Linked DNA regions of Runella sp. SP2. The protein of the gene in region 1 interacts with the protein of each later gene in a pairwise test. Links are inferred from orthologs where the notes say so. Each region holds a gene or a part of one and is shown in the gene's direction. Other genes may lie near its edges.

Region 1 (3,058 bases):
CCATTCGGCCGCCTTTTTCGTTGGAGTTTATAGAAATTATTCGCTTTCGTTGTCTGAAACAATCCCTTCACGTTCAGCTTGTGCTTTATAATCGTGAAGCTGAACTGGTTTACTTCCCTTCCGCATTTGAATATTGAGTACCTCCACCAGCAGCGAAAACGCAATGGCGAAGTATAAATAACCTTTTGGAACAGAGCCTACGTGAGTACCAAAGAAAGATACATTAGCAAGGTGCGCACCTTCGGCAATGAGCATAAATCCAATGGCAATCAAGAAGGCTAAACCGAGCATCTGTACTGAAGGGTGACGGTTGACAAAATCGCCAACAGGGCCTGAGAATGCCATCATAATGATGACCGAAAGTACTACCGAAATAATCATTACCGTGACGTTTTGAGTAAGTCCAATGGCCGTCAAAATGGAGTCAATCGAAAAAACGACGTTGATAAGTGCAATTTGCATCACCACATTTGTCAACTTGCTTGCGGCACTTCCTTTTGGTTTTTGAACTTCTTCTTCCGCACCTTCTAATTTATGGTGAATCTCTGAGGTACTTTTGTACAACAAAAACAATCCTCCGACCACTAAAATGACACTTTGACCAGAAAAGGCCGCATGGAACCAGCCCGCGTCGATGTGTGTAAAGGGTTTGGACAGCGAAATGATGAAAGAAATTCCAAACAACAGGGTTACGCGGAAAATCATGGCCAACAACAAACCAATGTTACGCGCTTTGGGCTGGTCTTTGCGGGCAAGTTTGTTGGCAGCAATTGAGATGAAAATGATGTTGTCAATCCCCAAAACAATTTCTAGGAATGTAAGGGTTAACAAACTAACGATGGCCTCTGCAGTAAATAGTGAATCCATTTTGATAAATGAGTGAGTAAATAAGTTGTTTAGTTAAGAAAGTTCAAAATTGAAGGGCTATTCGGTTTCAATAAGCTAATTTTACACGAAAAAACCAAACCCTCCATGAGTGGTAAAAAAATAACCTCAAAACTTCCCAACGTCGGTACAACGATATTTACGGTAATGTCTGCTTTGGCAGCAGAACACAAAGCCATTAACCTTTCGCAGGGTTTTCCTGATTTTGACATGCCCGAGGAGCTGGTTAATCTTACGTGCGAAGCACTGCAAAATGGTTATAATCAATATTCGCCCATGGCGGGTTGGATGCCATTGCGGGAGAGTATCGCTGCCAAAGTGCATGATTTGTACGGTGTTGAAATTAATCCTGATTCCGAAATTACCATTACCCCAGGCGGAACGTACGGGATTTATACGGCTTTTACCACCGTGTTACAGCCTGGCGACGAGGTAATTGTGTTTGAACCCGCCTACGATAGTTACATTCCTAACATTGAAATCAACGGTGGGGTAGCGGTTCGGATTCCGCTGGAGTTTCCGACCTATCGTATCAATTGGGAATTGGTTCGGGCTAAAATTACGCCCCGCACCCGCATGATTGCGCTCAATACGCCGCACAATCCTACGGGTAGTATTTTGCGGGCTTCGGACATCGAACAACTGCGGCAGCTAGTGGAGGAGTTTGATTTGCTCATCATGTCCGACGAGGTGTATGAACATTTGATTTACGACGATGAGCCTCATCAAAGTATTTTGAGGTACGAAGATTTGCGCCAACGAGCGTTTGTTAATTTTTCGTTTGGGAAGGTTTATCATTGCACTGGCTGGAAAATGGGGTACTGTATTGCGCCACCTGCGTTTACGGCCGAGTTTCGTAAAGTGCATCAATTCAACTGTTTTAGCTGCTATACACCTGCCCAAGTGGCTTTGGCCGAATATCTGAAAAACAAGGAGGCTTACCGTTCAATTTCTGGTTTTTATCAAAAGAAGCGCGATTATTTTGCCGAATTGATGAAACAAACGCGTTTTAAACCGCTCCCGAGTTATGGTAGCTATTTCCAATTGTATCATTTCAACCACCTTTCCGATTTGTCCGACAAAGATTTTTCTATTTGGTTAACCAAAGAACACGGCGTGGCTTGCATTCCTGTTTCGGCTTTCTATCAAGAAGCTATCGATAACGGAGTTGTACGTTTTTGTTTTGCAAAAAAAGAAGAAACGCTCGAAAAAGCGGTAGAAAGATTGGTGAAACTGTAGTTGTGTGTCAAAATTGGGTTTCTCAAAATGCGCAACAAAGAAGAGGCGGGTTTTGAGAAACCCTCTACACAACGATCGGGTTTTGAGAAACCCTTTGCACAGTCGACACTATTTAATCACTCTCCTCACACCCACAAATCTCTTTTTATAATAGCTGGCATGAAGGACGTCGTAGCGGATGCCGCCTTTCCAAGCTGAATGAATGAATTTGACGTAGCCATCACTAACGGCAACAATCATTCCGACGTGGCCAATACGGGTGCTTTTTGAGTTGCTTCCTTTGAAGAAAATTAAATCACCTGGACGTGCTTCACCAAGGGCAATTTCCACTCCGTGGGAGATTTGGGCGGCGCTAGAATGGGGAAGGAGCATCCCAAATTTAGAAAAACAGTATCGTACAAAACCTGAACAGTCGAAGCCCTTGGGAGAACTCCCTCCTGAGCGGTAACGGTAACTAAGGTGTTTTTTTGCAAATGACAAAATATCAGTCGTTAACGAAGTATTTTGGGTCGAATCGACTGCTTGTTTTTGGGCAAAAGAAAAGGTCGATAAAAGGCATAATCCTAGAACAAAAATCCACTTCTTCATCAGTTAGGTACTTTTTTATAGGGTTGAACGCTTCCCCAAGTAAGTAAAGAAAGTTTTTTTTGCCAAATTTTTGGAAATAAAATTTATATCGTAATATTGCGATGAATTAGCGTTTTTAATGAAAATGGGAACAACAAAATCGGAAGTTTTTACCGTAGAAGAAAATCGAATTGCCGATTTGGCGAAGGCGTTTGCGCATCCTGCTAGGGTGGCTATTTTGCGCCTTTTAGCCGAGAAAAAAGCTTGCGTTTGTGGCGACCTTGTGGATGAATTACCGCTTTCACAAGCCACAGTTTCGCAACATTTGAAGGAATTGAAACGCATCGGAATCATCAAAGGGGACATT
Region 2 (3,127 bases), 3.5 Mb from region 1 along the record:
TTTGGTTGGATTGTTCGTTATGGAGGTGTTCAGGATAATAAGCTTGGAGCTTATAACTACAAGTTAATCACTTCAGATAACGAAATGGGCGTTGATTATTCAGACGAAGCATCAATGGATGATTTTATCAATCCAAGTGAAATGCACGTGGAAGTAGGTAAGCCTGTTTTGTTGAAAATCCGAGCTCGTGACGTTTTGCACAGTGTGTATATTCCTCACATGCGTGTCAAAATGGACGCAGTTCCTGGTATGCCAACGAAATTTTGGTTTATTCCTGATAAGTCAACGGAGCAAATGCGGGCAGAGTTAAACAACCCTAATTTCGACTACGAAATTGCATGTACTGAGGTATGTGGACGTGGTCACTTTGCAATGCGCTTGCGCCTGATTGTTGAAGACAAGGCTTCTGCTGATGCTTGGAAACAACAACAAAAACCTTTGCTATCGACTATTTTGGAGGCGAACCCTAAGTTTATCTCTAAAATCCCAGAAAAATTGCGTGCAAAGGCAATGAATTATGCTCCTTACGTAGAAGAAACTGACAGTACCACTGCTTCTACAGGTTCGGCTGCGGCCGCAAGTGCATCGATGCGTTAATAGAAATTATAACTTTAAAATCAAAATAAAAATGTCAGTAGTAGAGGCTAACTTGGGACATGATGTCCACTCTCACGATGAACATGAGCACCACGAGTTAAACTTCTGGCGCCAATATATCTTCTCTGAAGATCACAAAGTGATAGCCAAACAGTACATGATAACTGGTATTTTTTGGGCTATCATTGGAGCTGCTATGTCGGTTATCTTCCGTTTGCAACTAGGGTTTCCTGGGGCAAACTTGAGCTGGTTAAAACCATTTCTAGGTGGCTGGATTACTGAAACAGGCGCATTAGACCCTAACTTTTACCTTGCCCTTGTAACCATGCACGGTACCATCATGGTATTCTTTGTATTGACGGCAGGTTTGAGTGGAACTTTCAGTAACTTCTTGATTCCATTGCAAGTTGGAGCTCGTGATATGGCATCAGGGTTTTTGAACATGCTTTCGTTTTGGTTATTCTTTGTTTCAGGTTTATTGATGTTTATCTCAATCTTCCTTGAAACAGGGCCAGCAGCAGGTGGTTGGGTGATTTATCCGCCGCTAAGTGCATTACCACAAGCCCACATGGGTTCTGAAATGGGGATGACACTCTGGTTATCAAGTATGGCGATTTTCATCATGTCTTCATTGTTGGGAAGTTTGAACTATGTTACAACCGTAATCAACCTTCGTACACGTGGTATGACTTTCACGCGTCTTCCATTGACAATTTGGGCATTCTTAATCACGGCTGTATTGGGAATTATCTCTTTCCCTGTATTGCTTTCAGCAGCCTTATTGTTGATTTTTGACCGTCATTTCGGAACAAGCTTCTATCTGTCAGAAATTTATATCAATGGCGAAGCTTTGCCAAACGTTGGTGGTAGTCCAATCTTGTTCCAACACTTGTTCTGGTTCTTAGGACACCCAGAAGTATATATCGTATTGTTGCCAGCCCTTGGTATCACATCAGAAGTAATTGCAACGAATGCCCGTAAGCCAATCTTTGGTTACCGTGCGATGATTGCCTCAATCATGGCGATTGCATTCCTTGCCTTTATCGTATGGGCGCACCACATGTTCGTAACGGGTATGAATCCATTCTTGGGCTCAATCTTTATGTTCTTGACGTTGATTATTGCGGTTCCTTCGGCGGTAAAAGCGTTTAACTACATCACAACTTTGTGGCGCGGAAACATCGTCTTTACGCCAGGTATGTTGTTCTCAATCGGTCTGGTATCGTTGTTCGTGTCAGGTGGTTTGACAGGTATCATTCTTGGAAACTCGGCACTAGATATTCAATTGCACGATACCTATTTTGTGGTAGCACACTTTCACATCGTAATGGGTGCGGCTTCGGCTTTCGGATTCTTCGCAGGTATTTACCACTGGTATCCAAAAATGTTTGGCCGTATGCTTAACAGCACACTTGGTCAAATTCACTTCTGGCTTACTTTTGCTGGAGTATATTTAGTGTTTATGCCAATGCACTACATTGGTATTGCAGGTTTCCCACGTCGTTATTACCAATTCACAAGCTTTGACTTTGGTAAGTCGTTCACTGATTTGAACATGTTTGTTTCGATAGCTGCTATCTTTACTTTCTTTGCTCAGTTTATATTCCTTTGGAATTTCTTCTACAGCATGTTTAAAGGTAAAGTAGCACCTCAAAACCCTTGGAATTCAAATACTTTGGAGTGGACAACACCAGTAAACGTAGGTCACGGAAACTGGGTAGGAGAAATCCCTGCCGTATATCGTTGGCCATACGATTATAGCAAGCCAGGATCTGACGTTGATTTTATTCCTCAAAATATTCCTCACTCTCAAACGCTCGAATCTAACTTCCCGCATGAGAATGAGTATATAGCGCAGGAAAAAGAAATTGAGGCTCAAAATTATAATGACCAGTTTGCGTCACACTAATTCTGATACAATTAATCGCTTATTTCAGAAGCTAGCACTTCTAACAGTAGTTGTCGTTTATGTTTTGATTGTAATCGGCGGGATTGTTAGAAGTACTGGCTCTGGGATGGGTTGTCCCGATTGGCCAAAATGTTTTGGCTCATGGGTTCCTCCAACAGAAGTTTCTGAACTACCTGCCAACTACCAAGAAATTTTTGGTGCCAAATTAAAAGGAGAGGTAGAATTTAATGTATTTAAGACCTGGACAGAATACCTTAATCGGCTTTTTGGGGTATTTACAGGACTCTTAATTTTTGCTACTCTTCTCGCTTCAATTCCTTTTCTTAAACGCGATCGACCGATTTTTTACATGAGCTTACTGGCATTTTTGCTAGTAGGGTTTCAAGGTTGGTTGGGTGCAAAAGTGGTATCTTCGGAGCTTGCTCCTGTTATGGTCACTTTGCACATGTTGCTGGCTATTGTCATCGTATTTGTATTGATTTATACCATGGCAAGGTCGTATGTTGGGGATGTTCAACTCGCTGAAATCAAAAAGAAAACGTTCATAAACAAGTGGCTTATTTGGACATTGATTTTATCACTTGTACAGGTCTTACTAGGAACACAAGTGAGAGAAGTAAT
Region 3 (4,447 bases), 5.9 Mb from region 1 along the record:
ATGCTTGAATCAATTGGAAAAATACAGCTGTACATTGCTAATTTCGATAAAGCTATTGAGTTTTTTCGAGCTAATGACCAACAAAATTTCAATGCTTCTCTTATGTTACTTATTAATATTGGAGAGCAGTCCAATCGAGTAAGTAACATTCTTAAAATAAAACATTCTGATTTAGCATGGCTTCAGATAAAGAGTTTTCGTAATCGTGTAGCTCACGACTATATTGGTATTGACCGATTTATTGCATTTGACATTCTTCAAAACGAGTTGCCTACATTGAAACGCCAATTAGAACAAATTATACGTGTGGAAATGTTAGATGGTAATTTTGATAGAGAAGAATACAAACTCGCTCAAAATAGTGAATACTATACTCATATTGACTATAAAAATATTGAATAATCTCCCCAATTATGCAATTCTCCCACCTCCACTGCCACACCCAATATTCCCTACTCGACGGGGCGGCAGATATTAAGAAACTGTTTAAAAAGGCCAAAGCTGACGATATGCCCGCCATTGCCATTACTGACCACGGCAACATGTTTGGCGTATTTGAGTTTGTGGCCGAAGGACATAAACAAGGCATCAAACCCATCGTGGGCTGTGAGTTTTATTTGGTAGAAGACCGCCACAAAAAACAGTTTACCAAAGAACAAAAAGACGTTCGCCGCCACCAATTGCTGCTGGCCAAAAACGCCGAAGGCTATCGCAACTTGGCCAAACTCTGCTCGCTGGGCTTCATCGAAGGGATGTACGGCAAATACCCACGTATCGACAAAGAACTTCTAGTAAAATACCACAAAGGACTCATCGCCACGACTTGTTGCATTGGGGCAAGTGTACCACAGGCTATCATCAAAAAAGGTGAAGAGGCTGGACGCCAAGAGTTTAAGTGGTGGCTCGATTTGTTTGGGGATGACTATTACGTCGAAATCCAACGCCACGGTATTCGTGATCAAATCATTGCCAACGAAGCCTTGCTCAAATACGCCAAAGAGTTCAACGTCAAGGTGATATGTTCCAATGATAGCCACTATGTAGAACAAGACGACGCCAACGCTCACGATATTTTGTTGTGTGTCAATACGGGTGATAAACAATCAACACCTACCAACAAGGACTTTGATGACGAAAATCCGATGCCCAAAGGCACGCGCTTTGCGTTTTTCAACGATGAGTTTTATTTCAAAACCAAAGACGAAATGCTCAAAACGTTCAGTGATTTACCCGAATCGCTGGACAATACGCAAGAAATCGTTGACAAAGTAGAATTGTTAAAGCTCAATCGGGATATTTTATTGCCTAACTTCCCCATTCCCGACGAGTTTAAAAAGCACAGTATTTCGCAAATGATTGAGTTCAACGGTAAAATGAAAGAACTCACCGCCGACGTGCTCAATCAGTGGGAATACCTCAAACACTGGACTTTTGAAGGCGCCCGTAAGAAATACAAAGAAATTACGCCCGAAATTGAGGAACGACTCAACTTTGAGCTGAATACCATCAAAAACATGGGTTTTCCTGGCTACTTCCTTATCGTAGCCGACTTTATCCAAGCGGGGCGCGACATGGGCGTACTCATTGGGCCAGGGCGGGGGTCGGCGGCAGGGAGTGCCGTCGCCTATGCCATCGGAATCACCAACATCGACCCCATCAAGTACGACCTACTTTTTGAGCGTTTTTTGAATCCTGACCGTATCTCCATGCCCGATATTGATACGGACTTCGACGACGAAGGCCGTCAACGGGTGATAGATTATGTAGTGCAGAAATACGGTAAAAATCAGGTAGCCCAAATCATCACCTATGGTACAATGGCCGCTAAATCGTCGATTAAAGACGTGGCGCGGGTAATGGACTTACCGCTGCAAGAGGCCAATGCCGTGGTAAAACTCGTGCCCGATAAGCCTACTTATGGCATGAACCTCGACAAGGTTTTCAAAGTGCCTCTCGAAAAAATGGCGGAGGTTATCACGCCCGACGAGGTAGAAAACCTAAAAAAACTGCGTGAAATGCTGAAAGGCAACGACCTGACGGCCAAAGTCCTTAAAGAGGCTCAAAAGCTCGAAGGAACCGTCCGCAACGTAGGTATTCACGCCGCGGGGATTATCATTGCACCTTCTGATTTAACCGACTTGATTCCTGTCAGTACCTCCAAAGAATCAGACTTACTAATTACTCAGTACGAAGGAAAAATCATTGAAGATGCGGGGGTTATCAAGATGGACTTCTTGGGGCTTCGCAACTTGACCATCATCAAGGAAGCCCTTCGAATGATTGAGGCGAACCACGGAGTTAAAATTGAGATTGATTATATTCCACTGGACGATGTCAAAGTTTTTGAATTGTTCCAACGAGGGGATACCAACGCCGTTTTTCAGTTTGAATCCGACGGGATGAAAAAGTACATGCGCGAACTCAAACCTGACCGTTTTGAAGACCTTATCGCCATGAACGCCCTGTATCGTCCAGGCCCAATTGCGTACATTCCTAACTTCATCAACCGTAAACACGGCCGTGAAAAAGTAGAATACGACCTCCCCGAAATGGAGGAGTATTTGGCTGATACATACGGAATTTGTACTTATCAAGAGCAAATTATGTTGCTTTCGCAGAAAATGGCTGGCTTTACCAAAGGGGATGCCGACGTACTGCGGAAGGCTATGGGGAAAAAGCAGATTGAAGTTCTCAACAAGATGAAAAGCAAGTTCATCGACGGCGGAAAAAATAAGGGCCTTGATGAGAAAAAACTCGATAAAGTCTGGACCGACTGGGAAGCTTTTGCCTCGTATGCCTTTAACAAATCGCACTCTACTTGCTATGCCTTTGTAGCTTACCAAACGGCGTATCTCAAAGCCCATTACCCTGCCGAGTACATGGCGGCGGTCTTGACAAGTTCACTGGGAAACATCGAAAAAATCACGTTCTTCCTCGAAGAATGTAAAGCCCTCGGGATTCCTGTACTGGGGCCTGATGTCAACGAATCGGAACGTCGTTTTGGGGTAAACAAACGCGGCGAAATTCGTTTTGGATTAGGCGGAATCAAAGGAACAGGCGACGCCGCCGTAGAAAGTATCATCGAAGAACGAACCAAAAACGGGCCTTACAAAGACCTTTTTGATTTTATCACTCGGGTAAACTTGCGTACAGTCAACAAGAAAACCATCGAATCGTTGGCCTATGCGGGAGCGTTTGACTTGTTTGAAGAATACCACCGCGCGCAGTACTTCACGGCCGCCGAGGGCGAACAGCAAAACTTAATCGAAAAACTAATCAAATACGCCAACGCCGTTCAAGCCGATAAATCCAACGCACAAGCATCGCTGTTTGGTGGTTTTGGCGGAGGTGGCGCCGATATTGCCAAACCTAAAGCACCTAACGTCGAACGATGGAGCGATATTGAGCGGTTGCGTTTTGAAAAAGACGTGGTTGGCTTCTACATTTCGGGTCACCCGCTTGATATGTATCGTCTAGAATTGACCAACTTCTGTACCTGTACCCTCGACAAGGTGATGCTCACTTCCGAAGTTACCGAAACCAGTGATACCGAAGAAGGCGATACGCCTGCCGTTGCCAACGTAGAAATCGGCGGCCGTCCGCTCTTGTTTGGAAAAGATATTACCGTAGCAGGTATTGTGAGTAGCAGCCAAGTTAGAACTACCAAAACAGGAAACCCGTTTTGTATTTTTAAGCTCGAAGATTATGCAGGTTCGATGGAAATGGCGCTTTTTGGCGAAGATTTTGTGAAGTTTTCGGCTTACGTCCAAATGGGACACTTTTTGTTTGTCAAAGGCAAAATTCAAAACCGCTGGAAACAAGAAGATCAATACGAGTTTAAAATCACGTCGATGCAGCTTTTGAATGAAGTTCGTGAAAAACTCACCAAGGAAATCAAGTTGCAGTTGGATTTAGATTTACTGGATAGCGGTCTTGTAACCAAGCTCAACGAAGCCGTACAAGCCTATCCGGGTCACTGTGCGCTCACGGTATCGGTTGTGGATCATCAAAGTCGGACGGAGGTGAAACTTCAATCACGAACGCACCGAGTCGCGCCTACCAACGAATTTTTTAAACTGATAGAATCAATGGGAGGGGTGAATTTTTCGGTCAATTAAATCGACAATTACTTACGCCTTTTTTCGTTTATTAGAAAAAATTGCATTATGAAATATCCTCTCTACGGCCTTTTTGCGCTTTTGTTTACACAAATCCTAAAGGCACAAAATGCCCAAATTACCCTCAAAATGGCACCTGAGGCCACCAATTTTTCGGTGTCGCTGGTAACGGAAAAAATAAAGTTTCAGCCTTCGCCAGCCATTGGTTTGGCCGACGTTGAGTTTCTAAATATTGGTTATTTTGAAATTACCAACCAAAAAGTCGCCAATGCGGAAGTAGAACTTACTGAACCTCAGTTGGTACGCCTTCAAATTGTCCCTACTTCTGC

Evidence for each region.
Region 2: the proteins of DTQ70_RS05295 (region 1) and DTQ70_RS18980 interact in binary tests that used the Escherichia coli proteins (3 or more experiments, as listed by UniProt). The link is inferred for Runella sp. SP2 from one-to-one orthologs.
Region 3: the proteins of DTQ70_RS05295 (region 1) and dnaE interact in binary tests that used the Escherichia coli proteins (3 or more experiments, as listed by UniProt). The link is inferred for Runella sp. SP2 from one-to-one orthologs.

The regions. Positions count from the first base shown.
Region 1 is NZ_CP031030.1:1,268,339-1,271,396, forward strand. What follows is about bases 147-3,048. They hold DTQ70_RS05295 (methionine aminotransferase), read left to right. Parts: upstream 147-972; coding sequence 973-2,124; downstream 2,125-3,048. Other genes in these bases: DTQ70_RS05290 (TerC family protein), read right to left, coding at 147-867; DTQ70_RS05300 (C40 family peptidase), read right to left, coding at 2,233-2,712; DTQ70_RS05305 (helix-turn-helix transcriptional regulator), read left to right, coding at 2,837-3,048. In the rest of the region: more of DTQ70_RS05290, read right to left, coding at 37-146; more of DTQ70_RS05305, read left to right, coding at 3,049-3,058. UniProt on the Escherichia coli protein: Shows aminotransferase activity with methionine and histidine as substrates, and to a lesser extent also with phenylalanine.
Region 2 is NZ_CP031030.1:4,748,748-4,751,874, reverse strand. What follows is about bases 97-3,067. They hold DTQ70_RS18980 (cbb3-type cytochrome c oxidase subunit I), read left to right. Parts: upstream 97-628; coding sequence 629-2,506; downstream 2,507-3,067. Other genes in these bases: DTQ70_RS18975 (heme A synthase), read left to right, coding at 2,484-3,067; DTQ70_RS18985 (cytochrome c oxidase subunit II), read left to right, coding at 97-597. Outside these bases: more of DTQ70_RS18985, read left to right, coding at 1-96; more of DTQ70_RS18975, read left to right, coding at 3,068-3,127. UniProt on the Escherichia coli protein: Cytochrome bo(3) ubiquinol oxidase is the terminal enzyme in the aerobic respiratory chain of E.coli that predominates when cells are grown at high aeration.
Region 3 is NZ_CP031030.1:7,143,161-7,147,607, forward strand. What follows is about bases 28-4,318. They hold dnaE (DNA polymerase III subunit alpha), read left to right. Parts: upstream 28-413; coding sequence 414-4,118; downstream 4,119-4,318. Other genes in these bases: DTQ70_RS28750 (DUF86 domain-containing protein), read left to right, coding at 28-402; DTQ70_RS28760 (hypothetical protein), read left to right, coding at 4,167-4,318. In the rest of the region: more of DTQ70_RS28750, read left to right, coding at 1-27; more of DTQ70_RS28760, read left to right, coding at 4,319-4,447. UniProt on the Escherichia coli protein: DNA polymerase III is a complex, multichain enzyme responsible for most of the replicative synthesis in bacteria. This DNA polymerase also exhibits 3' to 5' exonuclease activity. The alpha chain is the DNA polymerase catalytic subunit.